Regions from separate parts of the Stenotrophomonas sp. PD6 genome, predicted to be linked through region 2. Evidence: predicted binding sites of a transcription regulator. Region 2 holds the regulator's gene; each other region holds the start of a gene.
What was found. The regulator HrcA, encoded in region 2, represses chaperone genes, less so after heat shock. The targets are predictions, from matches to a motif close to TTNGCACTCNNNNNNNNNGAGTGCNAA.

Region 1 (9,528 bases), on a different contig from region 2:
CAGCCCACGGTCTGCGACACCGGCACCGTGAGCGTGACCGTGATCGCCGCCGAACCCGGCGTGGATGCGGAGGATGACCGCGTGGAGCTGCCGCAGGACGGCGTGATCGAGATCGACGTGCTCGGCAACGACCGCATGAATGGAACGCCGATCGACCCGGACAGCGTCACCCTGAGCATCGTCGCCCAGCCGCCGTACGGCACGGCCACCGTGCTGCCGCGGGCCCGTATCCGCTTCGCCGCGCTGGCCAACTTCTCCGGTGTGCAGGGCTTCGACTACCAGCTGTGTGATATCGCCGATCCGGCCATGTGCGCCACGGCGACCGTCACCGTGACGGTCGACCCGAACGTGCTGAGCCTGGGCGATGATGCGGTGAGCACCAGCGGCTCCGGGCCGTTGCTCATCAACGTGCTGGCCAACGACAGTGTGCGCGCTGCGCCGCTGGACCCGGCGTCCCTGCAGGTGGTCGTGGCACCCACCCATGGCGCCGTGCAGTGTGCCAACGGCGTGTGCACTTACACCCCGACCGCGGCCTTCGCCGGTACCGACAGCTTCCGCTACCGCATCTGCGACGTGTCCATTCCCACGCCGCTGTGCGCCGAAGCCAACGTTTCGGTGACGGTGGCGGGCGAGCAGGCCGTCCTGCGCCTGAGCAAGGTGGCGGCCAAGCGCAGCGCGCAGATCGGCGACCTGGTGCGTTACACCGTCACCATCGACAACGTCGGTGAGGTCGATGCCAACGGGGCCACGCTGCTGGATACGCTGCCGCCGGGCTTCACCTTCGTCAGCGGCGGCTTCGCGGTGCAGGATGCGGACAACGATGCGCGCACCAGTGGGGTTCAACCGCTGCGTATCGACGGTATCGATATCCCGGTCGGCGAACGCGCCACGGTGGTGTACTACCTGCGCGTCGGTGCGGGCACCGGTACCGGTGTGCACACCAACCGCATCACCGCCATCGATGGGCAGAACCGCACCATCGGCAACGTGGCCTCGGCGGATGTCGACATCACCACCGACCCGCTGCTGGACGAAAGCCTGATCGTGGGCAGTGTGTTCGACGACCGCAACGGCAATGGCATCCAGGACGACGGCGAGCGCGGCATTCCAGGCGTGCGCGTCGCCGCGGTGGAAGGCCTGCTGATGGAAACCGACGCGTTCGGTCGCTACCACCTGCTCGGCATTCCCGGCGGTCAGGCGCGCGGACGCAACTTCATCCTGAAGGTCGACCCGTCCACCTTGCCGGCCGGTGCGCAGTTCACCACGCCCAATCCGCTGGTCCGCCGGATCACGCCCGGGCTGCCGGCACGCTTCGACTTCGGTGTGCGGATGCCTGACGGTGCCCTGCGCAGCGGGCCCTCCGCCGGCGTCGGGGCGCCACGGCCCGCCCACATCGAGCTCGGCGATGCCCTGTTTGAGCGGGGCAGTGCACGCCTACCGGCCGACCGCAGCGCGGTACTCGCCAAGGCCGCGCAGGCGCTGGAAACGCATGCGGGGGGACGCCTGACATTGACCGCCACCGCGGCACAGCCCGCGCTGGCACAACAGCGCGCACGCGCGCTGCAGGCGGCGCTGCGCCCGCTGGTGGGCGATGCCGTTGCGGCAGGCACCCGCATCGATGTGCTCGCCGCCGACGGCAGCACGTTGCATTCGCTGCGCCTCGATGATCCTCCCGCGTCTCCTGACGGACCCGACAGCTCGCTCAGGGAGGGGCGCTGACAGCATGGACAATATTCTGAGCCCGACTCCGATTTCCTCCCGTTTCGCCGTACGTGTGGTAGGCGTGCTGTTGCTGGCCGCGTCGCCGGCCTTCGCCCAGCAGACCCTGCCGGCCGACCCGCCCGCGTCGGTCCGCTGCGAAGGCGACAGCTGCCGCAGTGACGACGGCCTGCTCATGCGCATCCGCGACGATGCCGATGCACCCGTCGTGGGCGCCGTGCCTCAGGGACCGGCGACAACGCCGGATGTCGCCACGCCCAATGGCCAGTTCATGGCCGAGCTGCCCAACGGCGGTGTGGTGTGGGCCACCGAAGATCCCACCATGGTGCCGCCCAGCCTGAGCGTGCAGGCGGCCGCCACCGTACCGTTCGAAAACGGCCGGATCGTGCGTCCGCTGCGCTTCCACAGCTACAACAACTACGCTTCGTTCATCCAGAAGCTCGAAGTGACGCTGTATCGGGGCACCGATACCGACCTGGTCACCCCGTTGGCGCGGATCGATCTGCCGGCGGACTACGTGGGCGATGCGGAGTGGAACGGCGAGGTCCCGGCGCAGATCAAGCTGCGCACCGGCGATGACCTGATCTACGTCGCTCGCGCTTACGGTGCCGGCGGCGCGTTCGATGAAACCCGCATCCAGCGCATCCAGCTGGTCACCCCGGAAGACTTCGACCGCGGCCTGCAGGTCACCCGCGACAACGTGCAGAAGACCCTCGGCCAGGCCCTGGACGGCGAAGGCGCGCAGGACCTGCAGGTGAGCAACAGCATCTACGGCCAGAGCATGCTGCGGCTGCAGAACATTCCGATCCACGGCTCGCGCGTTCGCCTGTACGGGCGTGGTCTGGAGCCCAACAGCCGCGTGCGCATCAATGGCCAGGATTTCCCGGTCGATCTGGAGCAGAAGTTCGCCGCCGAGTTCCTCGAGCCGGTCGGCCAGCACCGCTACGACGTCAACGTAGGCTCGCGTGACGTGCCCGATGCGCAGCGCCAGCTGGACGTGGACGTCACCGGCCGCTACCTGTTCCTGGTCGCCATCGCCGACGTGACCCTGTCCAAGAACAGTGCCAGCGGCAACGTGCAGCCACTGGCCGCCGACAACCGCGACGACGACGGCTTCCTCAGCGAGGGGCGGCTGGCGTTCTATCTGAAGGGAAAAATGCGCGGCAAGTATCTGGTGACCGCGCAGGCCGATACCCAGGACCGCGAACTCAAGTACCTGTTCCGCGACTTCACCCAGGCCGACGCACAGGACGTGTTCCGCCGCCTGGATCCGGACCTGTACTACCCGGTGTATGGCGATGACTCCACCACCTACCGCGACGTGGACACGCAGGGACGTTTGTACCTGCGTGTGGACTGGGACCAGAGCCAGGCGCTGTGGGGCAACTTCGCGACCGGCATCACCGGCACCGAGTACGGCCAGTACGTGCGTTCGCTGTACGGCGGCGCGTTGAACTGGCGCTCGCTCGAGGCCACCCCGCTGGGCGAGGCGCGCTCGCAGCTGAAGGTATTCGGTTCGGAAGCGCAGTCCGCACCCGGTCACAGCGAGTTCCTCGGCACCGGTGGCAGCCTGTACTACCTGCGCCACACCGACGTTCTGCCCGGCTCGGAGCAGGTGGTGCTGGAAGTGCGCGACCGCACCACCGGCCGCACCGAAACCCGCGCGACCCTGCAGGAAGGCGTGGACTACGAGATCGACGATCTGCAGGGACGGCTGATCCTGACCCGGCCGCTGGCGCAGCTGACCCGCGAAAACGTCCGCAGCATCACCCGCGACATGCCGCTGGATGGTTACGACCAGTTGCTGCTGGTGGACTACGAGTACGTGCCGCTGGGCTTCAGCAGCGACGACGTGACCTACGGTGCGCGTGGCCGGCAGTGGCTGGGCGACCACGTGGCGATCGGCGGCACCTGGATCGACGAGAACCGCAGCGGCGAGAACTACAGCCTCAAGGGCGCCGACCTCACGCTGCAGGCGGGGCGCGGCACCTATCTGAAGATGGAACAGACGCGCACCGATGCCACGGCTGCACCGGTGTTCTATTCGGACAACGGCGGCCTCAGCTTCATCCGTCGCAACCCGTATGAAGGCCGCCGCTCGGGCACGGCCAGCGCCGTGGAGGCGCGGGCCAACCTGCGCGAACTGGGGTGGACCGCCCAGGACTGGAGCCTGGGTGCCTGGTGGCGCGACGTGGACGCGGGCTTCTCGGTAGCGCGGCAGGACACCGGCGAGCCGATCCAGGAATACGGCGCGGAGTTCCTCGGCTACTTGAACGACGACTTCAGCCTGTATGGCCGGCACACCCGTACCGAGCAGGGCGAGCTGGCCTTGGAGCAGACCCAGCTCACCGCGGAGTGGCGGCTGGGCAACGACGGCCAGCTGTCGGGCGAGCTGCGCCGCGTGCGCGAAGAACAGCAGACACAGGACGTGGATGCACTGCTCGCCGCGATCGGCTACCGCCAGCGCTTCGGTTCCTCGTGGGAGCTGTACAGCACCGGCCAGGTCACGCTGGACGATGACGGCGGCGCCTACGAGAAGAACAACCTGCTGACGCTGGGCGCGCGCTATCTGTTCGGCGACCGCAGCAGCGTGGGTGCGGAAGCCAGCACCGGCAGCCGCGGCAATGGTGCCAAGGTGGACGCCGAGTACCGCATGGCACCCGACCACAGCCTGTACGGAAGTTACAGCTACAGCACCGACCGCACCGGCACCGACCCGCTGTTCGACACCGGCCTGCAGAGCGGCTGGACCATCGGCCAGCGTTGGCGCCTGAGCAACCAGGTCAACGTCTACAACGAGAGCCAGTACCTCAAGGACCGCCGCCAGGACAGCGCCGGGCTGGTGCACACCTTCGGCATGGATTTCTATCCCGCGCAGGGGTGGAACCTGGGCTTCACGCTGATGGACGGCCAGCTCGACTCCACCGCCGGCCGCATCGACCGTCGCGCGTACAGCGTCAGCGGCGGCCGCACCGACGCGGTGACGCAGTGGAGCAGCAAGCTGGAATACCGGCATGACAGCGGTGCCGAGCAGCGCGAGCAGTGGGTCACCACCAACCGCCTGCTGTACAAGCTCAACGAGGACTGGCGCTTCGCGTTGCGCGCCAACTACGCCGACACCGACGACCGCATCAACCCGGTGGCCGACGCCAAGCTGGTGGAGACCAACGTGGGCTTCGCGTGGCGCCCGCACGACAACACGCGCTGGGCGGGCTTCGGCAAGTTCACCTATCTCTACGACGTGGCGTCGCTGGGGCAGGAGGGCGGCAATCTGTATGACCAGCGTTCGCAGGTGCTGTCACTGGAGGGCATCCGCCAGATCGGCGTGCGTTGGGAGCTGGCCGCCAAGCTGGCCTCGCGCTGGGGCGACTACCGCACCGGACGCGGTGAGGGCGCCTGGCTGGACAGCCGCGCCGACTTCGCCGCGCTGCAGCTGCGCTACCGCCTGTTCGCCGAATGGGAAGGGCTGGCCGAGCATCGCTGGCTGAAGGTGCGCGATGGTGGCGTGCGTAAGGGCTGGCTGCTGGGTGTGGACCGCCGGGTGGGGGAGAACTTCAAGGTGGGGGTGGGGTACAACTTCACCGAGTTCAGTGATGACATGACGGAGCTGCGGTATGACCAGAAGGGGTTCTTCTTGAATATGGCTGGGTATTATTAGATTTGGTGTTGTGTGGGGGTTGCCACGCATCAGCTTCGTCATTGTCGACTTGCCACCCATTCGGCTTCGTCATTGCTGGGCCTGCCACCCATCTACCTTCGTCATTGTCTGGCCTGCCACCCATGGGGTGGCACTACCGGGCATTGCGGCTTCGGCGGTCGGCTTCGGTGGGTTTGCGTTTTGCCACGTACCACCTTCGTCATTGTCTGGTCTGCCACGCACCTCCTCCGTCATTGTCTGGTCTGCCACCCATCTACCTTCGTCATTGTCTGGCCTGCCACCCATGGGGTGGCACTACCGGGCATTTCGCTCTTGCCTTCGGCTGGTGTGCGTTTGCTTCGGGCTCGTAGCGCCAGGCTCTGCCTGGCTGGGGCCGAAGGCCCTTGCCTTGGCGTTGGGCTTTCGGCTTCGGGTGCGGCGCGCTTGCGTCGCCCCGGTAGAGCCTGGCCATGCCTGGCTGGGGGCCGCAGGCCTCCGCCTTTGGGCCGGCGTTCATGTCGGCGGGGCCGCAGGGCTGAATGCCTGGCAACGTTTTCATGCTGAATGGGCTCAGGGGCGTGGGATTGTCCGGCCCAAAACGACGCGGGCGTGACGTTTTCTCTCGTATCATCCTGATTTACAAGGGAATATGGTGTGATCGTGGTGCACTCGCCACTGTCACCATTTCGCGGTACGTTATCCAGGTGATCTGCGCCAGTGTTGCACCTATAGGACGCTGGAACTTTTTAACCCTTTAGCAGTCCAAATCCCGGACTGCTAAGATGAAGACTATGAGCCAGAACATGTCTACTGCCCTTGTGGCAAACAATCTTCCGATTCCCAGTGCGCTCGGTTCGCTGGACGCCTACATCGGCGCCGTGCACCAGATCCCGGTGTTGACGGTCGATGACGAGCAGGACCTGGCGCGCCGCTTCCGCGACGACCAGGACCTGGACGCCGCGCGCGAACTGGTCCATTCCCACCTGCGCTTCGTGGTGCACGTGGCCCGTGGCTACAACGGCTACGGCCTTGCGCTGGGCGACCTGATCCAGGAAGGCAACATCGGCCTGATGAAGGCCGTGAAGCGCTTCGACCCGGAAATGGGCGTGCGCCTGGTGTCGTTCGCCGTGCATTGGATCCGTGCCGAAATGCACGAGTTCATTCTCAAGAACTGGCGCATCGTCAAGGTCGCCACGACCAAGGCGCAGCGCAAGCTGTTCTTCAACCTGCGCAAGTCCAAGACCCGCCTGGGCTGGATGAACGCGGCGGAAGTCAGTGCGGTGGCCAAGGACCTCAACGTCTCCGAACGCGAAGTGCTGGAAATGGAGTCGCGCCTGTCGGGTCGCGATATCGGTTTCGACGCGCCCGCCGATGAAGACGAAGAGCGTGCACCACCGTCGCCGGCTGCTTATCTGATGGCCCAGGACGAGGACCCGTCCATGGCCTACGAACGTGCCGACAGTGAAGACAACCAGCTGCAGCTGCTGCGCGAAGGCCTGGCCGAACTGGATGCCCGCTCGCGCGACATCATCCGCCGTCGCTGGCTGGACGCGGACAGCAAGGTCACCCTGCAGGAGCTTGCAGATGAGTACGGCGTTTCTGCCGAACGCATCCGTCAGGTCGAGGCGAACGCGCTGAAGAAGATGAAGGCGCTGTTCACCGCGTAATCCGGTGGCACTGCACCCAACAAAAAACCCGGCGATGCCGGGTTTTTTGTTGCCGCGCGCTCACCGTTACGCAGTCCTTACGCCTGTTCGCGCGCAATCGCACGCCAGCCGATATCGTTGCGGTGGAACTCGTGCTCCCACGAGATCTTCGCCACGCCCGCGTACGCATTGGCCTGCGCAGCGCCCACGCTGTCGCCCAGCGCGGCCACGCACAGCACGCGGCCACCGGCGCTGAGCACCTGGCCCTGCGCATCCAGCGTGGTGCCGGCATGGAACACCTTGGCCGTGGCCGGCACCTGGTCCAGGCCATGAATGACGTCGCCGGTGATCGGCGTTTCCGGGTACGGCGAGGCGGCCATTACCACGCCCAGCGACGGGCGCGGATCCCACTGCGCCTGCACGCTGTCCAGCCGTGCATCGATCGCCGCTTCCACCAGTTCCACCAGGTCCGACTGCAGGCGCAGCATCACCGGCTGGGTCTCCGGGTCGCCGAAGCGCACGTTGAATTCGATCACCTTCGGCGCGCCGCTGGCATCGATCATCAGGCCGGCATAAAGGAAGCCGGTGAACGGAATGCCATCGGCAATCATGCCCTGCACGGTGGGGTTCACCACCTCACGCATCACGCGTGCATGCACTTCATCGGTGACCACCGGCGCAGGCGAGTAGGCACCCATGCCGCCGGTGTTCGGGCCGGTGTCCGCGTCGCCCACGCGCTTGTGGTCCTGCGAGGTCGCCATCGGCAGTGCCGTGGTGCCGTCCACCATCGAAATGAAGCTGGCTTCCTCGCCGTCGAGGAATTCCTCGATCACCACGCGCGCGCCGGCATCGCCGAATGCATTGCCCGACAGCATGTCGCGCACCGCATCCTCGGCTTCCTGCTGCGTCATCGCCACGATCACGCCCTTGCCGGCGGCCAGGCCGTCGGCCTTGACCACGATCGGCGCACCCTTCTCGCGCAGGTAGGCCAGCGCCGCGTCCACGTCGGTGTGTACCGCGTAGAACGCGGTCGGAATGTTGTGCCGGGCCAGGAAGTCCTTGGCGTAGGCCTTGCTGCCCTCCAGCTGCGCCGCGGCGGCGGTGGGCCCGAAGATGCGGTGCCCGGCCGCACGGAAGCGATCGACCACGCCGGCCACCAGCGGCACTTCCGGGCCCACCACGGTCAGCTCGACGCCTTCGGCCTGCACCAGCGCCAGCAGGCCGTCCAGATCGGTGACCTTGACCGCCACGTTGCGGCAACCCGCCTCGGTCGCCGTACCGGCGTTGCCCGGCGCAACCAGCACCTCGGTAACGCGGGACGACTGGGCCAGCTTCCAGGCCAGGGCATGTTCACGGCCGCCGGAGCCGATGACGAGGATTTTCATTGAGGGCGATCCTGGGTAACGGTAAGAAAAAGTGGTGGTGAGGCCGGGAGTCAGACGGGTTGTTCACGGGAGCTCAGGCGCTTTGCTTCGGCCTGCAGCAGTTGCATGTCGAGCTCTGCCTCCGCATCGGCGGCAAGCTTCTCCTGCGCACGGCGCGACGCATCGAACGCTTTGTAGCGCTCGGTGATGATCGCTTCCATCTGCTGGTTCGAGACGCGACCGGGGCCGTCGAGAATGGCGCGTTCGTTGAAGTCCAGGAAGCGGTCGGTCTGCTTGATCCAATCGGCCATGCGCGTTTCGATGCGGCGTTCGGCGCGATCTTCGGCAAAGTCAAGGAACATGGTGACCAACCGATTGAGCTGTTCGAGTTCCGGCTGCGACAGATAGTTCTTGGACACTACTGCGTCGGACTTGCGGGGTTTTTCGCCCGACCAGTTGGTCAGGCCAAGCTGGGCTGCGCCGGGATCGGCACGCTCAACGATCAACTGCGCGGCAGTGCAGCCAGTGATGGCGTAGACCAGCTTGTTCTGGATGGTGGCGAAGAAGGTCTTGGCGGTCGCCGTCGTACCGTCGTAATCGCTGCTGCTGAGTTTGAACAGATCGCGAAGCGTCTGGTAGAACCGCTTCTCCGAACTGCGGATGTCGCGGATGCGGCGAAGCAGCTCTTTGAAATAGTCTGCGCGTTCGGCGTCCTTGAGCCGCTCGTCGTTAAGCAGGAAGCCTTTGACCAGATACTGAGACAGGGCATCTGCGGCCCAACGACGGAACTGACCACCGCGAGGCGACCGCACCCTGAAGCCCACTGCCATGATCAGCTCAAGCCGGTACGTTTTCACGCTGCGACGTACCTCGCGATTCCCCTCACGGCGAACTTGTAAGTAATCCTTACAAGTTGCGGATTCATCGATCTCACCGTCTTCGTAGACTGACTGGATGTGCTGGGTGACGTTCTGAGGAGAGGTCTCGAACAAGGCGGCCATCTCAGCTTGCGTCAGCCAGACGGTCCCCCCCTCGGCGCGCAGATGAACGTCCGTCCGCCCGTCGTCGGTGCGGTACAGAATCAGCTCGCCGTGGTTGTCCGTCATGCGATCACCCTTAGCTCAGATCAAGAACCGCCCGTCGGTGCCGACACCCGGTCGGC
Region 2 (9,528 bases):
GCGGTAGTAGTCGTCCAGCGGCGTGCCGGGCAGGGCACCGGCGAACGGGGTCAGGGTGGCGCCGATGACCCGTACGCCCCGGGCATGCGCCCGGGCGATCAGTGCCCCATAGCCGGCCTGGAGCTGCGCGAGGGTCGGTCGCGGCTGGTTGCGGGCGAAGGCCGTGCCCGGCCAGCTGATGTCATTGATGCCCACCAGCACCACCACGCTGGCCACGCCAGGCTGATCCAGCACGTCGCGCTGGAAGCGCGCCAGGGCGGATTCGCCCATTCCGTCACGCAGCAGCCGTCCGCCGGAAATGCCGGCATTGACGACCGCGATGCCCTGCGGCGCCAGGCGGGCGGCCAGGTGGTCGGTCCAGCGCTGGTCGCGGTCGAGGCTGGCGGTGGCGCCGTCGGTGATGGAGTCGCCGATCACCACCACGGTCCGGGACGTGGCAGGTGCCTCCACGTCGATCCCGGTCAGGAACAGCCGCGCGGTGGTGGCGGTGCCGTCGCGCAGCGCGGCGCGGGTGGTCTGGTCGCCCGGGGCGATCGCGCTGGTCTGCCGCCCATCCCAGTGGAAGGTCTGCAGCGGGGTGGGGCCGGGAACGTAGACGTCGACCTGCACGGCCTGCAGGTCGCGGGTGGGCAGGTGCAGCGGGTCGCTCAGGCGCTCCTGGCCGGGCGCGATGAGCGTGCCCGGCTGGCCGTCGAAGGACAGCGCCACCGGAACGGCGCCAGCGCTGCCGGCCACGCTGGCGGCGCCGACCCGCACTGGCGTGGTGCCGTAGGCATTGCTCAATCGCACCCGCAGGCGCGGCCCGCCCAGGCTGATCCGGGCGGTCTGGCGAAACGTCTGGTCGTTCAGCGCCGTGGGTATCCCCGCAGGAAACAGGAAATCCGCCCCCCACACCGGCTGCGGGCTGGCTTGCCAGCTGGCGACCCAGTGCAGGGGCGGGGCAGTGCCGGCAGTGGCTGGCGCTGCGGCGGAAAGGGTGAGCAGGGCGGCGGTGGCGAGGCCGGCGAATCGGTTCATGGGGGTCTCCCGTGGAAGGGATCGCCATCGTGCGCGGCCGCTCATCTGTGAACTAGACTGCCTACGGACAATCATCTGTGAACTGGATTCCCCAATGCCCGCGCCCGACATCAACCGCTCCGGCCAGCTGGAAATCTTCGTGCGTGTGATCGAGGCCGGCAGCTTCTCGGCGGCGGCGCGCGCGCTGGACATGAGCCCCTCGGCGGTCAGCAAGCTGGTGGCACGGCTGGAACAGCGGCTCGGCACGCGGCTGCTGCAGCGCTCGACCCGCCAGTTGCAGCTCACCCCGGAGGGCTGCGTGTTCTACGAACGCGGCCTGCAGGTGCTGGCCGACCTGGACGAGGCCGAACGCTGCGCCAGCGCCCATGCCGACCCGCGCGGGCGGCTGCGGGTGAACGCCAATGTGCCGTTCGGCCACCACTTCCTGTTGCCGTTGCTGCCGCTGTTCCTGGCGCGCCACCCGCAGGTGGACGTGGACCTGGTGCTGACCGACGAAGTGATCGATCTGCTGGAGCAGCGCACCGACGTGGCGGTGCGTGCCGGGCCGTTGAAGAGCTCCAGCCTGGTGGCGCGCCGGCTGGGTGCCACGCGGATGATGATCGTGGCGGCGCCTGCATATGCGGCCCGGCATGGTTTGCCGGAAGACGCGGCTGCGCTGATGGCGCACAACCGTCTGGATATCGGCCACGCACGTGCGCAGATGGGCTGGCCAGTGCGCGAACAGGGGCAGGTGCAGAGGGTGCCGACCGGTGGCAATGCACGCGCAAGCGATGGCGAGGCGTTGCGGCGGCTGGTGCTGGGCGGCGTCGGAGTTGCGCGGCTGGCGGCGTTCCAGGTGCAGGCCGATGTCGCCGCCGGCCGGCTGCTTCCGGTGCTGGAGCACGCCAACCCAGGCGACCTGGAAGACGTGCACGCCGTGTTCGTGGGACAGGGCGGGCACCTGCCGTTGCGGGTGCGCGCCTTCCTGGATTTCCTGGTGGAAAACGTGGACCTGGGCAGGCCGTTGGGGTGACCACCCACGGTAGGTACCCACCGTGGGTGGGTACGTACGCGCGTCAGGTTTCCTGCAAAAGTTTGCGCGCCGCCGCGCGGGCTTCCTTGCTGACTTCCACGCCGCCGAGCATGCGCGCGAGTTCTTCTTCGCGGGCCTTGGCATCCAGCTTCTCCACCGCGCTCTGGGTCATGCCCTCCACCGGGGCCTTGCTGACCCGGTAATGCGCGTGGCCCTTGGACGCCACCTGCGGCAGATGGGTGACGCACAGCACCTGGCGCTTCTCGCCCAGTGCGCGCAGTTTCTGGCCGACGATGTCGGCCACGGCGCCGCCGATGCCGGAATCGACCTCGTCGAACACCATGGTCGGCACCGCATCCAGGCCCAGTGCGGCGACCTCGATGGCCAGCGAGATGCGCGACAGTTCGCCGCCGGAGGCTACCTTGCGCAGGGCGCGCGGCGGCTGGCCGGCATTGGCCGCCACCAGGAACTCCACCCGCTCGGCGCCGTTCGGGTCCGGCTTGGACACGGCCTGCGGCTCGATGTCGATCAGGAACTGCCCGCCGCCCATGCCGAGCTCGCCGATCAGGGTGGTGGTGGTGTCCGACAGCGCCTTCGCGGCGGTGCGGCGGCTGGCGCTGAGCACCTCGGCCACGGTCTTCCACTGGCCGGCGGCGCGGTCGATCTCGCCCGCCAGGGCCTGCAGGCGCGCATCCGCGCCGCGCAGCTGTTCCACTTCGGCATCCATCGCGTCGCGGTGCTCGGCCAGGCCTTCCATCGGCACGCGGTGCTTGCGGGCGAGATCGTGCAGGCGACCCAGCCGGCGCTCGATGTCCTCGAACTGCTCCGGGTCGGCATCCAGGTCGTCGTGGATGCGGTCGAGCAGGGCCAGCGCCTCGTCCAGCTGGATGGCGGCGCTGTCGAGCAGGGCGTCGACCTCGCCCAGGCGGCTGTCGTGCTCCGCCACCCGGCTCAGGTCGTGGCGGGTCTGCTGCAGCAGCTGCAGTACCGAGACCTCATCGTCGCCATTGAGCCGGCCGACGGCCACGTCGCAGGCGCTGATCAGCGCGCTGGCGTGGGCCTGGCGGCGGTGGCTGCTGCCCAGGGTGGCGATCGAGGCCGGGTCCAGGTCTTCGCGGGTGAGCTCGCCGAGCTGGTGTTCCAGGTAGCCGATCCGGTCGCTGACGTCGCCCTGGCGCGACAGCGCCTCGGCTTCATCGACCAGCGCCTGCCAGCGTGCCGCGGTCTGGCGCACCTGGGCGCGCTCGGCATCGTTGCGGGCGAAGGCATCCAGCAGCGACAGCTGGGAGGGGCGCGACAGCAGGGCCTGCTGCTCGTGCTGGCCATGAATCTCGACCAGCATGGCGGCCAGCTCGGTCAGCTGCGACAGCGTCACCGGGCGGCCGTTGATGAAGGCGCGCGAGCCGCCGTCGGCACGGATGATGCGGCGCAGCTGGCACTGGTCGTCGTCGTCCAGTTCGTTGTCGCGCAGCCAGCGCCGCGCGGGGGCATCGTCGGCGGGCGCGAACTCGGCCGACAGTTCGGCGCGCGCCGCGCCGTGGCGGACCACGCCGCTGTCGGCGCGCAGGCCGGACAGGAACCCCAGCGCGTCGACCATCAGCGACTTGCCGGCGCCGGTCTCGCCTGAAACCACGGTCATGCCCGCGCCGAATTCCAGTTCGGTAGCGCGGACGACGGCAAAATCCTTGATCGATAGATGTCTAAGCATGGTCTTCGGTTCTCGAGCCGCGCAACGCTAGCATGCGCGGCGGGCGGCTCCAATCGGCATTCACTGATCGGCGGCTGCCGATCGGCCTGGCGGGCTCACTTGCCAACGCCCGGCCCAGCCATTATCTAATGTGGCGTCTCACAGGCTGATTCCATGCATCCCTCCGCGACCCACCTTGCCCCCCGTGCCCGCCACCTGCTGCGGACGCTGATCGCGCGCCACATCCAGGACGGCGAGCCGGTCGGCTCGCAGACCCTGGCGCGGCTGGCCGGGCTGGACGTCAGCCCGGCCACCATCCGCAACATCCTGGGCGACCTGGAGGACCTGGGGCTGCTCAGCTCGGCGCATGTCTCGGCCGGCCGGGTGCCGACCGCGCACGGCTACCGGGTGTTCGTGGACAGCCTGGTCAAGATGCAGCCGCCCGGCGAGGGCGAGCTGAGCCGGCTGCGCAGCGAGCTCTCCAGCGGTGCCGGCACCCAGGCGCTGCTGGGCAGTGCCTCGGAGCTGCTGTCGGCCATGAGTCATTTCGTCGGCGTGGTCGGCGCCCCGCGCCGCGAGCAGTTCGCCTTCCGCCACATCGATTTCGTGGCGCTGGATGCGCGCCGGGTGCTGGCCATCCTGGTGTTCGCCGACAACGAGGTGCAGAACCGGGTGATCGAGCCCCGCCGCAGCTGGGAGCCGGCCGAACTGGAGCAGGTGGCCAACTACCTCAACGCGCACTGCGCCGGCCGCCCGCTGGCCGAGATCCGCTCGCGGCTGCTGGTGGAGCTGCGCGAGGCGCGTTCGGAAATGGAGCAACTGCTGGCCCATAGCGTGGAGCTGGCCGAGCAGGCGATGGCGCCGCCGGCCGACGACATGGTGCTGGCCGGCCAGACCCGGCTCATGGGGGTGCAGGACCTGTCCGACCTGGACCGCCTGCGGGAGCTGTTCGACGTGTTCGCCAGCAAGCGCGAGATCCTGCAGCTGCTGGAGCGCACCATCCAGGCGCCGGGCGTGCGCATCTTCATCGGCGAGGAGACCGGGGTGATGCCGCTGGAGAACGTCTCGCTGGTCACCGCGCCGTACTCGGCCGGTGGCCAGGTGCTGGGCGTGCTGGGCGTGATCGGGCCCAAGCGGATGGCCTACGACCGCATGATCCCGCTGGTGGAAGCCACCGCGCAGGTGCTGGGGGCAGCGCTGGATGCGCCGGCCGGAGGCGGATTGTCCCGGGATCGGGCCTAAACGCGTCTCCGGCTCTTGAATCGGGTCCGGACGCCCACATAGGGGTGGGTGGAGGCGGAGAGTCACCGCCAAGGATCCGGAAATGAACCAAGATCAGCCTGATATCGCATCCCAGACCCCGGCCGCCGACGCCGCGGGTGAAACCCTGCAGCAGCAGCTCGACGCCCTGCACAACGAGCTGGCCCTGCTCCGGTCCGAGTCGCTGCGCGAGCGCGCCGACCTGGACAACCAGCGCAAGCGCGTGGCCCGCGACGTCGAACAGGCGCGCCGCTTCGCCAATGAGAAGCTGCTGGGCGAGCTGCTGCCGGTCTTCGACAGCCTGGACGCCGGCCTGAATGCCGCCGGCGCCGAGCCCAGCCCGCTGCGCGAAGGCCTGGAGCTGACCTACAAGCAGTTGCTCAAGGTCGCCGCCGACAACGGCCTGATCCTGCTGGATCCGACCGGCCAGCCGTTCAACCCGGAACACCACCAGGCCATCAGCCAGGTCGACGCGCCCGGCGCGGCGCCCGGCAGCGTGGTCCAGGTGTTCCAGAAGGGCTACCAGCTCAACGACCGCCTGCTGCGCCCCGCGCTGGTCGTGGTCGCCCGCGATTAGGTGCGTGGAGCCGGGCTCTGCCCGGCTGAATGAACAATACAGCCGGGCAGAGCCCGGCTCTACATCAGGGATGGCTTGAAAGTGTTCGCAGCGTCCCACACATCCCATTCATAACCCGGCAACTGCCGGATGTTCCCAACTTTTCAGGAGTCTCCCCCATGGGCAAGATCATTGGTATCGACCTCGGCACCACCAACTCGTGCGTGGCGATCATGGACGGCGGCAAGGCCCGCGTCATCGAGAATGCGGAGGGCGACCGCACCACGCCTTCCATCGTCGCCTACACCAAGGACGGCGAAGTGCTGGTGGGTGCCTCGGCCAAGCGCCAAGCCGTCACCAACCCGAAGAACACCTTCTACGCCGTCAAGCGCCTGATCGGCCGCAAGTTCACCGACGCTGAAGTCCAGAAGGACATCGCGCACGTGCCTTACGGCATCCTGGCCCACGACAACGGCGACGCCTGGGTCCAGACCAGCGATGCCAAGAAGATGGCGCCGCAGGAAATCTCCGCGCGCGTGCTGGAAAAGATGAAGAAGACGGCCGAAGCCTACCTGGGCGAGACCGTGACCGAAGCCGTGATCACGGTGCCGGCTTACTTCAACGACAGCCAGCGCCAGGCGACCAAGGACGCCGGCCGCATCGCCGGTCTGGAAGTCAAGCGCATCATCAACGAGCCGACCGCGGCTGCCCTGGCCTATGGCCTGGACAAGGGTGACGGCAAGGACCGCAAGATCGTCGTGTACGACCTGGGCGGCGGCACCTTCGACGTCTCGATCATCGAAATCGCCAACGTCGACGGTGAGAAGCAGTTCGAAGTGCTGGCCACCAACGGCGACACCTTCCTGGGCGGCGAAGACTTCGACAACCGCGTCATCGAATACCTGGTGGACGAGTTCAACAAGGACCAGGGCATCGACCTGCGCAAGGATCCGCTGGCCCTGCAGCGTCTGAAGGACGCCGCCGAGCGCGCCAAGATCGAGCTGTCCACCAGCCAGCAGACCGAAGTGAACCTGCCGTACGTCACCGCCGACGCCTCGGGTCCGAAGCACCTGAACATCAAGCTGACCCGCGCCAAGCTGGAAGCGCTGGTGGAAGAACTGATCAAGAAGTCGATCGAGCCGTGCCGCATCGCGCTGAACGATGCCGGCCTGCGTTCGAGCGACATCAGCGAAGTGATCCTGGTCGGCGGCCAGACCCGCATGCCGAAGGTGCAGCAGGCGGTCACCGAGTTCTTCGGCAAGGAACCGCGCAAGGACGTCAACCCCGACGAGGCCGTGGCACTGGGCGCGGCGATCCAGGGCGGCGTGCTGGGCGGCGACGTCAAGGACGTGCTGCTGCTGGACGTGACCCCGCTGTCGCTGGGTATCGAAACCATGGGCGGCGTGTTCACCAAGATCATCGAAAAGAACACCACCATCCCGACCAAGGCCTCGCAGGTGTTCTCCACCGCCGAGGACAACCAGTCGGCCGTGACCGTGCACGTGCTGCAGGGTGAGCGCGAACAGGCCCGCTACAACAAGTCGCTGGCCAAGTTCGACCTCTCCGGCATCGAGCCGGCCCCGCGCGGCCTGCCGCAGGTGGAAGTGTCCTTCGACATCGATGCCAACGGCATCCTGCACGTGTCGGCCAAGGACAAGAAGACCAACAAGGAACAGAAGGTCGAGATCAAGGCCGGTTCGGGTCTGTCCGAGGACGAGATCGCACGCATGGTCGCCGACGCGGAAGCCAACCGCGAAGAAGACAAGAAGTTCCACGAGCTGGTCCAGGCCCGCAACCAGGCTGACGCGCTGATCCACGGTACCCGTACCGCGATCAAGGAACACGGCAGCAAGGTCGGTGGCGACGTGATCGGCAACGTGGAATCGGCCCTGGCCGACCTGGAAACCGCGATGAAGGGCGACGACAAGGCGCAGATCGAAGCCAAGTCGAAGGTGCTGGAAGAGGCTGGCCAGTCGCTGTTCGCCGCCTCGGCCGCGGCCGAGCAGGGCGGTGCCGCCCCGGGTGCCGATGCCGGTGCCGGCAACAACAGCGGCGCGAACGACGATGTGGTCGACGCCGAGTTCACCGAGGTCAAGGACGACAAGAAGTCCTGATCCGGACATGACGCGGGACGTTGCGCAGGCAACGTCCCGTTGTCGTTTCCACCGGGTCCTGACCGCCGTACCCCGGTGTGCCGGGGCGCCCGACGAAAGAGCGGACCTGGTTCCGCTCTTCCGCTTTGACGAATCCCGACTTCCGGATACTGATTCACACCATGAGCAAGCGCGATTACTACGAAGTGCTGGGCGTGTCCCGCACGGCCAGCGAAGAAGAACTGAAGAAGGCCTATCGCCGTTGCGCGATGAAGCACCACCCTGACCGCAACCCCGGCGACAGCGCCGCGGAAGCGGCCTTCAAGGAGTGCAAGGAAGCCTACGAAACCCTGTCCGACGCCAACAAGCGCCGCATGTACGATGCGCACGGCCACGCCGCGTTCGAGCACGGCATGGGCGGCGGTGGCGGCCCGGGCGGCCCGGACATGGGCGACATCTTCGGCGACATCTTCGGCAACATTTTCGGGGGCGCGGGCGGTGGCCAGCGCCAGGCACGTCGCGGCGCCGACATCGGTTACGTGATGGAGCTGGACCTGGAAGAAGCGGTGCGCGGCATCGAGCGCCGTATCGAGATTCCGACCCTGGCCGAGTGCGACGACTGCCATGGCAGCGGTTCGGACGATGGCAAGGTGGAAACCTGCAGCGTCTGCCGTGGGCAGGGCCAGGTGCGCATCCAGCGTGGCATCTTCGCCATGCAGCAGGCCTGCCACAACTGCAACGGCCGTGGCCAGATCATCCAGAACCCCTGCAAGACCTGCCATGGCAACGGTCGTGTGGAAGAAGACAAGGTGTTGTCGGTGAAGGTGCCTGCGGGCGTCGATACCGGCGACCGCATCCGCCTGGCCGGCGAGGGCGAGGCCGGTCCGGCCGGCACCCCGCCAGGCGACCTGTATGTGGAAGTGCGTGTGCGCGAGCATGCGATCTTCCAGCGCGATGGCGACGACCTGCACTGCGAAGTACCGATCCGCATCTCGCAGGCCGCGCTGGGCGACACCGTGCGCGTGGCCACCCTGGGCGGCTATGCGGAAATCCGCATCCCGGCCGAAACCCAGACCGGCAAGCTGTTCCGCCTGCGCGGCAAGGGCGTGCGTTCGGTGCGCAGCCGCAGCGAGGGCGACCTGTACTGCCGCGTGGTGGTGGAGACCCCGGTCAACCTGACCACCGAACAGCGCAAGCTGCTCGAACAGTTCGAGACCACGTTCACCGGCGAAGAAGCGCGCAAGCACTCGCCGAAGTCGGCGACCTTCATCGACGGCGTGAAGGGGTTCTGGGACCGCATGACCTCGTAATCGATCGTTTCACCTGCAACACAAAAACACCGGGCGTGCCCCGGTGTTTTCGTGTCTGCGGCGTTAAAATCGAGGCATGAACGATACCCTCGAAAGCCACCTGGTCCACGGGCGCCGCCAGCGCCCGGACGGCCCGTCGCCGGTCGACGTCATTTCGGTCCAGTCGCAGCTGGTGTACGGCCATGCCGGCAACAGTGCGGCAGTGCCGCCGCTGCGCGCGCTGGGCGTGCGTGTCGCCGAAATCCCCACCACGCTGCTGAGCAATGCGCCGTTCTATCCGACCACGCGTGGCCGCGTGCTGCCGGCCGACTGGTTCGCCGAACTGCTGCTGGGTACGACCGAGCGCGGCCTTCCCGCGCGCGCAAAGATGCTGGTCTCGGGTTACTTCGGCAGCGTCGGCAATGGCGCCGCCTTTGCCGACTGGCTCGACACCGTGCTGCCGGCCTCGCCGCAGCTGCGCTACTGCCTGGACCCGGTGATCGGCGATACCCACACCGGCCCCTACGTGGAGCCTGGCCTGGAAAAAATCTTCGCCGAACGCCTGCTGCCGCATGCGTGGCTGGTCACGCCGAACGCCTTCGAACTGGGCCGCC
Region 3 (9,528 bases), on a different contig from region 2:
TGGCGTACTGGAGCTACCAGCGCAGCGCGCGGATCATCTTTGGCGATGACCAGGAGGACCGGCGGGTACGCGGCAACGAAGAACGCTGATTCGTAGAGCGACGCCATGCGTCGCTGTCGTTCAGATCACGCTGCAGCATTCACTCGCCCACGTCGGCGTCATTGCCACGCGCCAGATGCACGTCCCAGGTACACAGGTAATCCGGGTTGCTGATCGTCAGCGCTATCGAGCGCAAGGTGTAATCGCCCGGTGCGGCTGGCGTGTAGTGGTCCAGCGTGGGCGGCAGGAACAGTTCCTCGCCGTCCACCGCGCTGGCCAGCACCACGCCCTCGTCGTCGTTGATGCGCAGCACTTCGCCCGCGAACTGGCGATGCTCCAGCGCGTTGCCGTCGGCATCCAGGTAAGTGATGCCGGCAAGCACCGTCTTGCCCAGCATTGCCCGGGCCTTGTCGCTGTCGTTGAGGGTCATGGCATGCCGACCGGGGCTCAGTCCTGCACCATGCAGCCCCAGCCGTCGATGCGGCCCTCGAATTTGGCCGCCTCCGATTCCAGCAACGCTTCGAACCCGGCAACGTTGTCGTGGGTCGGCACCATCAGCGGATGCACCAGCACCTGCCAGGGGAAGTCGTCGTTGCCTTCGTAGGCAGAGAGCGACACCTTCTGTTCGTTGCGGAGCAGGTGCACCGAGAAACGGATGGCGGCCTCTTCATCGGGGAAGATCACCGCGAAATCGACCTCCCGCGCGATGGAGAGGTCATCCCCGTCCTGCAGCATCTTCCACAGCACGTCGCCGTTCTCGTCTTCGGGGTACTGCGTGAGGTCGCGTGACATGGGTTTCCAGTGGCGGCAGGGGGACAACGCGATCTTCCCATGTCGCACCGCTCAGCAGTCAATTCCGGTGGGCAGCAGGAGCACCGCTACCGCTGCCGTGAGTGCACTGCCGAGCACGCTCACCCGGGCGGCTCCGCAATCGCCTGCAGCCAGGCGAGCTTGCGGTCGCGTGGCTGCCGCTTGAGTTCGCATTCGGCCTTCGACGCCGCTGAGCGATCCGGGTAGGCGCGCATGGCCAACACCCTCAGCGGCGGGTTTGCCCGCGTGTAGCGCGCGCCCTTGCCGGCCAGGTGGGCCTGGAAGCGGGCGTCCACGTCGTTGCTGATGCCGGCGTAGTAGCTGCCGTTGCGGCATTCCAGCAGGTAGACGTACCAGGGGGCGGGTTCAGCGGGCATACCGGGATTATCCACCTCCATGGCGGCGCTGGCTGCTAGAATCCGCCCCGGATGCAGGAGAGAGGCGCCGCGCTGGCGCCCGCCGAAGGCGCAGGCTCCCATAATCGCTCAGGCCGGTGGCTCGATACGCCACCAACCATGCATCCAACACGCCGATCTGGAGAGAGGTCTTCAATGACCCGCCGAAGGGGCACGTGGCCTGGCCACTGAACTCTCAGGCAAAAGGACAGCGGGAGCGGCAACGGAATCCCACCCTGCGACAGTGCTACGGCGCTGGCGTGGCCCGTGCGCGTTCCGTCCCCGCCTGTGCCGTACCCGGAGCCGCCCATGCTGCTGTCACTGATCTACCTCATCGCCATTTCCGCCGAAGCCATGACCGGGGCGCTGTCCGCCGGGCGGCGGCGCATGGACCTGTTCGGCGTGGTGATCATCGCCTGCGTCACCGCCCTGGGCGGCGGTTCACTGCGCGACATCGTGCTCGGCCATTACCCGCTGGGCTGGGTGAAGCACCCGGAGTACCTGGGCTTCACCATCTGCGCCGCCCTGATCGCCACCTGGATCGCGCGCTGGATGCACCACTTCCGCCGCACCTTCCTGGTGCTGGATGGTCTGGGACTGATCGCCTTCACGCTGATCGGCTGCGCGGTCGCGCGCGACGGCGGGCATTCGGTGCCGATCGTGCTGATCGCCGGCATGCTTACCGGTGCGTTCGGCGGCGTGCTGCGCGACGTGCTGTGCAACGAAGTGCCGCTGATTTTCCAGAAGGAACTCTATGCAGTGATCACCCTGCTGACCGGCGCGGCCTGGCTGGGCCTGCTGGAACTGGGTGTCTCGCTCAACGCCGCCACCCTGTGGTGCCTGGGCGGCGGCTTCGCGTTCCGGCTGCTGGCGATCCACTTCAAGTGGGAGATGCCAAAGTTCGTGTACCGCGACGAGGTGCATTGAGAATCAATGCGCCTTGTCGCGATACACGAACGGTAGCACCGGACTGTTAGTCCGGTGACCTTCTCATGTGGCGTGTGGCTTCGTCCGTGCTCAGCGGTCCCAAGGCGCCTTGTAGCTCAGCAGGCGACAGATGGCCGCATTGTCTTCGAGGGATGCACCAAGTGCAGCGTTGAAGCGCCGCAGGTTATCAGTGCTCAGCACGAACTGGGTCTGATCCGCGTGTCGGTCGGGCGCGCCTCTTTTTGCAGGCACGCGGATCGCCAAGACGTTGCTGGTCGTGCCCGCGGGACGATCTGACAACCACTCTTCATTTGTGTTCATCGCAGACACACTCCGTCAAGAACTCAAGGCAGGCCGACAGTGTGCGTGACAGCGGAAAATCCAACCAATTGATTTTATTGGCAGAACCGGCATTTTCAGTAGGTGCGGTGTCGTGTAGCGGGGCAGAGCCCCGCTCTACGGCGGCCTGGGGTCAGGCTGCTTCGCTCAGCCGGCGCGCGCGACGCGCACGTACTGCCTGGGCCAGCGATTCGAGCACGGCCAGCGAGCTGTCCCAGCCGATGCAGCCGTCGGTGATGCTCTGGCCGTAGACCAGCGGTTCGCCCTCGACCAGGTCCTGGCGGCCGGCCACCAGATGGCTTTCCACCATGACACCCACGATGCGGTCCTCGCCCGCCGCCAGCTGCGCGTTGATATCGGCGATTACCTTGGGCTGGTTCTCGGGATTCTTGCTGCTGTTGGCATGGCTGGCATCGATCATCAGCCGCGCCGGCAACTGCGCCTTGGCCAGGGTCTGGCTGGCGGCATCCACACTGGCCGCGTCGAAGTTGGGCACCTTGCCGCCGCGCAGGATCACGTGGCAGTCCGGGTTGCCGGCGGTGGCCACAATGGCGGTGTCGCCCTGCTTGGTCACCGACAGGAAGTGATGCGGGTTGGAGGCCGCGCCCACCGCATCGGCGGCGATCTTGATGTTGCCGTCGGTGCCGTTCTTGAAGCCTACCGGGCACGATAGCCCGGAGGCCAGTTCGCGGTGCACCTGGCTTTCGGTGGTGCGCGCACCGATCGCGCCCCAGGCCACCAGGTCGGCGATGTACTGCGGCGAGATCACGTCGAGGAATTCCACACCGGCCGGCAGTCCAAGCTTGTTGATGTCGCGCAGCAGGCCGCGCGCAACGCGCAGGCCCTTGTTGATCTGGAAGCTGCCATCCAGGTCCGGATCGTTGATCAGGCCCTTCCAGCCCACGGTGGTGCGCGGCTTCTCGAAGTACACGCGCATGACGATTTCCAGCTCGTCGGCGTAGGCGTCACGCAGCGGCTTGAGCCGCTGTGCGTATTCGATGGCGGCCACCGGGTCGTGGATCGAGCACGGGCCGATCACCACGGCCAGGCGGTCGTCGCGGCCGTGCAGAATCTCGTGCAGGGCGGCGCGCGAGGCGCTTACCGTGGCAGACGCTTCATCGTCGCAGGGCAGCAGGGTCAGCAGCTGCGCCGGCGGCGTGAGCGGCTCGATTTTTCGGATGCGAAGGTCGTCGGTGTGGGGGGGCATGGGGGGTGTCTCCTGGAAGGTGGGGGTCCCCAGCGCGGCGGCAACAAAAAAGCCGCCAGGTGCGCTGGCGGCTTTCGGGAATGCGTCTGAAGTTTCTTCAGGGTGAGCGCATGCCTTCCTCCGCCGGTGGCTTCGGAAAGTAATACCAAAAGTAGGAATTGGCGTGGCGTGCGTTCATTGAGGCGTATTGATATCACAGGGGTTTGGGGCTGCCAACTGTTTCATTCGCAACTGCGGGGTGGCATTCACCCACCACCGGACGCCATTGGGCGGCATGACTTTCGGCGCTGGTGAGCGCACATGCGGCCGGTAGGATGCGGGGCGAGTCCTGGAGGAGTGCCGTGCATGCGCCCGTTCGTCCTGATGCTCTCCCTGTTGTTGCCTGCCTCGGCAGCGCTCGCTGCTGATTCACCTGCCGTGTTGCCTTCCGCATCTGCCGTCGAAGCAGAGATGCAGCGCCTGATGCGGGCCACCCACGCACAGGGTCTCGCGCTGGCCGTCATCGATCGCGGCAAGGTCGTGCAGGTCCATGCTCTGGGGAACCGCAATGCGGCCGGCGAGCCGCTGCAGCCCGACACCGTCATGTATGCCGCGTCGCTGACCAAGACTGCCTTTGCCTATAGCGTGATGCAGCTGGTGGATGAAGGCGTGCTGGACCTGGACCGCCCCATCGGCGAGTACCTGGACCGTCCGCTGCCCGACTACCCTGCCGAGAAAAGCTACGCACCGTGGCCGGATCTGAAGGACGACCCACGCTGGCGGCAGCTCACCGCGCGCATGCTGCTCAGTCACCGCAGCGGTTTCTCCAACTTCGCATTCCTGGAACCGGAGGGAAAACTGCGCCTGCATTTCGACCCCGGCACGCGCTATGCCTATTCCGGCGAGGGTTTGATCCTGCTGCAGTTCGTCCTGGAGAAGGGACTTGGCCTGGACGTGGGCAGCCAGATGCAGCAGCGCGTGTTCGACCGCTTCGGCATGACCCGTACCAGCATGACCTGGCGTGCGGACTTCGCGGACAACCTGGCCGATGGCTGGACTGCAGACGGCAGCACCGAGCCGCATGACGAACGCAGCCGCGTGCGTGCGGCCGGGTCGATGGACACCACGATCACCGACATCGCGCGTTTCGCTGCCGGGCTGGTTCGGGGCGAAGGGCTTTCGCCCGGTGCGAGACGCGAGATGGTACGTGCGCAGTGGCCGATCACCACCGCCTCGCAGTTCCCCACCCTGCAGGACGAGCTGCCACCGGAACAGCGCCGTGCCGACCTCGCCGCAGGGCTGGGCGTAGTGGTGTTCGACGGCCCGCAGGGGCATGCGTTCTACAAGGGCGGCCACGATGATGCGGTAGGCAACACGCTGGTGTGCGTCGAACGCGGGCAGCGCTGCGTGGTGATCCTGGGCAACGATGTGCGCGCCGAGGCCGCGTTCCCCGCGCTGGTGCGCCTGGTGTTGGGTGAGACCGGCGCGCCATGGACGTGGGAATACGGCAACAAGACGTTCGTGGAGTGAGGGACAACAAAAAAAACCCCGCCTTTCGGCGGGGTTTTTCATCGGACCGATGGGTGCCAGCCGAACGCTGGCAGTGGCATCAGAAGTCCATGCCGCCCATGCCACCCATACCGCCCATACCGCCGCCTGCTGCACCGGCGCCGTCATCCTTCTTCGGCGAATCGGCCACCATGGCTTCGGTGGTGATCATCAGGCCAGCGATCGAAGCGGCGTTCTGCAGCGCCGAACGGGTCACCTTGGTCGGGTCCAGGATGCCGAAGGCCAGCATGTCGCCGAACTCACCGGTGGCGGCGTTGTAGCCGAAGCTGCCGGTGCCTTCCTTGACCTTGTTGACGATGACCGACGGCTCTTCGCCGGCGTTGGCAACGATTTCGCGCAGCGGGGCTTCCATCGCGCGCAGGGCGATCTGGATGCCGTGGTTCTGGTCTTCGTTGTTGCCCTTCAGGCCGGACAGCGCGCTGACGGCACGCACCAGGGCGACGCCGCCGCCCGGGACCACGCCTTCTTCAACGGCTGCACGGGTAGCGTGCAGGGCGTCGTCGACGCGGTCCTTCTTTTCCTTCATTTCGATTTCGGTCGAGGCGCCGACCTTGATCACGGCAACACCGCCGGCCAGCTTGGCCACGCGTTCCTGCAGCTTCTCACGGTCGTAGTCCGACGAGGTTTCTTCGATCTGCGCCTTGATGTTGGTCACGCGCGCAGCGATGTCTTCCTGCTTGCCGGCACCGTCGATGATGATGGTGTTTTCCTTGGAGACCTGCACCTTCTTCGCATGACCCAGGTCAGCGATGGTGGCCTTCTCCAGCGACAGGCCGACTTCCTCGGAAATCACGGTGCCGCCGGTCAGCACGGCCATGTCCTGCAGCATCGCCTTGCGACGATCGCCGAAGCCCGGAGCCTTGACGGCCACGACCTTGACGATGCCACGGATGGTGTTGACCACCAGGGTGGCCAGCGCTTCGCCTTCGACTTCTTCAGCGACGATCAGCAGCGGCTTGCCGGCCTTGGCGACGCCTTCCAGCACGGGCAGCAGGTCGCGGACGTTGGAGATCTTCTTGTCGAACAGCAGGATGTACGGGTCATCCAGGTCGGCGGTCTGCGACTGCTGGTTGTTGACGAAGTACGGCGAGAGGTAGCCGCGATCGAACTGCATGCCCTCCACGACGTCCAGCTCGTTTTCCAGGCCCGAGCCTTCCTCGACGGTGATGACGCCTTCCTTGCCGACCTTCTTCATCGCTTCAGCGATGATGTTGCCGATCGACTCGTCCGAGTTGGCCGAGATCGTGCCGACCTGGGCAATGGCCTTGTCGTCGACGGTGGGCTTGGAGATGTTCTTCAGCTCGGCGACGGCGGCCACGACGGCCTTGTCGATACCGCGCTTGAGGTCCATCGGGTTCATGCCGGCCGCAACGGCCTTGGCGCCTTCGCGGATCAGGGCCTGGGCCAGCACGGTGGCGGTGGTGGTGCCGTCGCCGGCGTCGTCGTTGGTACGCGACGCGACTTCCTTCACCATCTGCGCGCCCATGTTCTCGAACGCATCAGCCAGTTCGATTTCCTTGGCGACGGACACGCCGTCCTTGGTGATGGTCGGGGCGCCGAAGCTCTTCTGCAGCACGACGTTGCGGCCCTTCGGGCCCAGGGTGGCCTTGACGGCATTGGCGAGCACGTTGACGCCGCGCACCATGCGCGAACGGGCGTCTTCACCGAAACGAATATCTTTGGCAGCCATGTGCGTTTACCTTTTTATGTGATTGCCGGGCAGTGCCCGGCGACATTGATCTGGGCAGCGGGGCAGAGCCCCGCTCTACGAGTCAGCGGCGGGGCAGTGCCCCGCGAGGCGAATCAGCCAACGATGGCCAGGATGTCGTCTTCGCGCAGGACCTTGTATTCCACGCCTTCGCTCTTGTAGCTGCTGCCGGCGTACTGGCCGTAGATGACCTTGTCGCCCACCTTCAGGGACGGCGCGCGGACGCTGCCGTTGTCCAGCGGCTTGCCCGGGCCCACGGCCACAACTTCACCCTTGGTCGACTTTTCCTTGGCGGAGTCGGGGATGAGGATGCCGCCGGCGGAGATTTCGTCGGCTTCGATCGGCTTGACCACGACGCGGTCGTGAAGCGGCTTGATGCTCATGTGGGACCTCTTAAGTTATTGATTGGGCTGAAAAAGTCCGGCGATATTAGCACTCACCCAGGGTGACTGCCAGCAACGCTCGTGAAAAAACCCGCCAGTGCGGGACAGGGCAGAGATGGTGCTGCCGCCCGCCCTTTCAAGGGGCCGCCGGGAAATTTCTGTCCGGCGGTGGGCCAGTCCGGGCCCCGGAGCCGGCGCATCGCCCCCGGCGGCCAAGACCCCCGCTATTCATCCGCCAATTTCTTGACGCACGTCCCATTGCGGAGTGCCGATCACGACATCTCGATAGATGTGTCATCTGGATTGGCTAGATTCGGCCGGCAAAACCCAATCACAAGGAGCTGTAGATGAGGTTGCTCACACCGCTATCGCTGGGGTGCCTGCTGGCATTGGCTGCCAGCCCCGCCCAGGCCGACGTTTTCATCAATGAACTGCATTACGACGACAGCACCGCCGCCGGGGACGTGGGCGAGGCCATCGAAGTGGTCGCCACCGGGGGCGAGGACCTCGGCAGCTACCGCCTGTACCTGTACAACGGCAGCACCCCGTCGGCCGCCACGGTCTACGCCAACAACGCGGTCCCGGCCGGCACCGCCGCCGGCTGCGGCAAGGCCAGCGTCGCCACGGTCACCTACCCCACCAACGGCGTGCAGAACGGTCCCAACGACGGCATCGCGCTGGTCGATGGCAGCGGCAAGGTCGTCCAGTTCATCAGCTATGAAGGCACCATCACCGCCTCGGGCGGCCCGGCCGCCGGGCTGACCAGCCAGAACATTCCGGTCAGCGAGACCAACAGCACCGCGCCGGGCACCTCGCTGCAGCTCACCGGCAGCGGCAGCCAGTACGCGCACTTCACCTGGGCCGCCTCGGCCGCGCAGACCTTCGGCGCCTGCAACACCGGCCAGACCTTCAGCGGTGGCGGCAGCACCGGGCCCAACACCCCGCCGTCGGTGAGCACCACCACCCCCGAACAGGGCGCCACGACCTTCCCGGCCGCCGCCGATCTGGCCGTGACCTTCAGTGAAACGGTGACCGTCACCAGCGGTGCGTTCACGCTGAGCTGCGGCCAGTCCGGCACGGTGCCGCTCACCCACGCCAGCAGCGGCACCCGCTTCACGCTGTCCACCAACACCGCGCTGGTGGCCGGTGAGGCCTGCCGGTTCGACATCCGCGCCGCCCGCATCAAGGACGCGCAGGGCGCACGCCCGGCCGCCGACACCCGCATCGCCTTCACCGTGGCCAGCGGCGGTACCGACCCCGGCCCGGGGCCCGACCCGGATCCGGGCACCTACTATTCCAAGGTCAACACCTCCAGCCCCAGCCAGCTGCGCTGCTCGCTGCACGCCACCATCAAGGGCCATACCTCCTACCCCTACAGCGGCTCGGGCACCAGCACCTGGACCATCCTGGAAATCGCCGACGAGGATCCCAACAACAGCGGCCGCATCCTGGACGCCTACCGCAACCGCAGCTACGCCAAGGTGAGCGACCGCGCAGGCACCGGCAGCGGGCTGACCTACAACCGCGAGCACACCTGGCCGAACTCGCTGGGCTTTGCCAGCACCACCGGCGACAAGGGCCTGCCGTACGCCCCGTACACCGACACGCACATGCTGTACCTGACCGATGCCCAGTGGAACGCCGACCGCGGCAACAAGCCGTTCGCCAAGTGCGACAGCAACTGCGGCGAGCGTGCCACCGAGGCCAACAACGGCCAGGGCGGTGGCAGCGGTGGCTACCCGGGCAACTCCAACTGGGTGCGCACCCCGGACGGCAACACCGGCACCTTCGAGGTATGGGGGCGTCGCAAGGGCGACATGGCGCGTGCGGTGATGTACATGGCCATCCGTTATGAGGGCGGCAAGGACGCGGCCACCGGCCAATCCGAACCGGACCTGGAGCTGACCGACGACCGCAGCAAGATCGTCAAGACCTCCAGCTCGCCGGCCTACATGGGCCTGCTCTCGACCCTGATCGACTGGCACCTGTCCGACCCGCCGGATGCGGCCGAACGTGCCCGCAATGAAGTGATCTACAGCTTCCAGGGCAACCGCAACCCGTTCATCGACCACCCCGAGTGGGCCACCCCGGCCCTGTTCACCTCGGCCCAGCCGGCAACCTGCCAGTTGGCGAATTGATGCGTTTGCAGGCGCCGGCCAGAGGCCGGCGCCA

Region 1: rpoH (RNA polymerase sigma factor RpoH) is a predicted target of HrcA. The motif match lies at 6,111-6,137, and genes of this name have one in related genera.
Region 3: ACOZHM_RS20510 (co-chaperone GroES) is a predicted target of HrcA. The motif match lies at 7,403-7,429, and genes of this name have one in related genera.

The regions. Positions count from the first base shown of each region.
Region 1 covers NZ_JBLZQD010000002.1:615,367-624,894, forward strand. Annotated here, with positions in the region: gene ACOZHM_RS05505 (Ig-like domain-containing protein) at 1-1,719, shown strand, start outside; gene ACOZHM_RS05510 (hypothetical protein) at 1,724-5,377, shown strand; gene rpoH (RNA polymerase sigma factor RpoH) at 6,148-7,023, shown strand; gene purD (phosphoribosylamine--glycine ligase) at 7,101-8,387, opposite strand; gene rhuM (RhuM family protein) at 8,438-9,472, opposite strand.
Region 2 covers NZ_JBLZQD010000021.1:30,104-39,631, forward strand. Annotated here, with positions in the region: gene ACOZHM_RS19470 (SGNH/GDSL hydrolase family protein) at 1-1,017, opposite strand, end outside; gene ACOZHM_RS19475 (LysR family transcriptional regulator) at 1,112-2,029, shown strand; gene recN (DNA repair protein RecN) at 2,073-3,737, opposite strand; gene hrcA (heat-inducible transcriptional repressor HrcA) at 3,891-4,958, shown strand; gene grpE (nucleotide exchange factor GrpE) at 5,041-5,553, shown strand; gene dnaK (molecular chaperone DnaK) at 5,712-7,646, shown strand; gene dnaJ (molecular chaperone DnaJ) at 7,808-8,935, shown strand; gene pdxY (pyridoxal kinase) at 9,012-9,528, shown strand, end outside.
Region 3 covers NZ_JBLZQD010000031.1:129-9,656, reverse strand. Annotated here, with positions in the region: gene ACOZHM_RS20555 (NAD(P)/FAD-dependent oxidoreductase) at 1-89, shown strand, start outside; gene ACOZHM_RS20550 (hypothetical protein) at 140-469, opposite strand; gene ACOZHM_RS20545 (ribonuclease E inhibitor RraB) at 487-831, opposite strand; gene ACOZHM_RS20540 (GIY-YIG nuclease family protein) at 951-1,247, opposite strand; glycine riboswitch at 1,271-1,353, shown strand; glycine riboswitch at 1,374-1,464, shown strand; gene ACOZHM_RS20535 (trimeric intracellular cation channel family protein) at 1,554-2,171, shown strand; gene ACOZHM_RS20530 (hypothetical protein) at 2,262-2,492, opposite strand; gene ACOZHM_RS20525 (3-deoxy-7-phosphoheptulonate synthase) at 2,644-3,717, opposite strand; gene ACOZHM_RS20520 (serine hydrolase domain-containing protein) at 4,063-5,226, shown strand; gene groL (chaperonin GroEL) at 5,306-6,955, opposite strand; gene ACOZHM_RS20510 (co-chaperone GroES) at 7,069-7,356, opposite strand; gene ACOZHM_RS20505 (endonuclease) at 7,704-9,494, shown strand.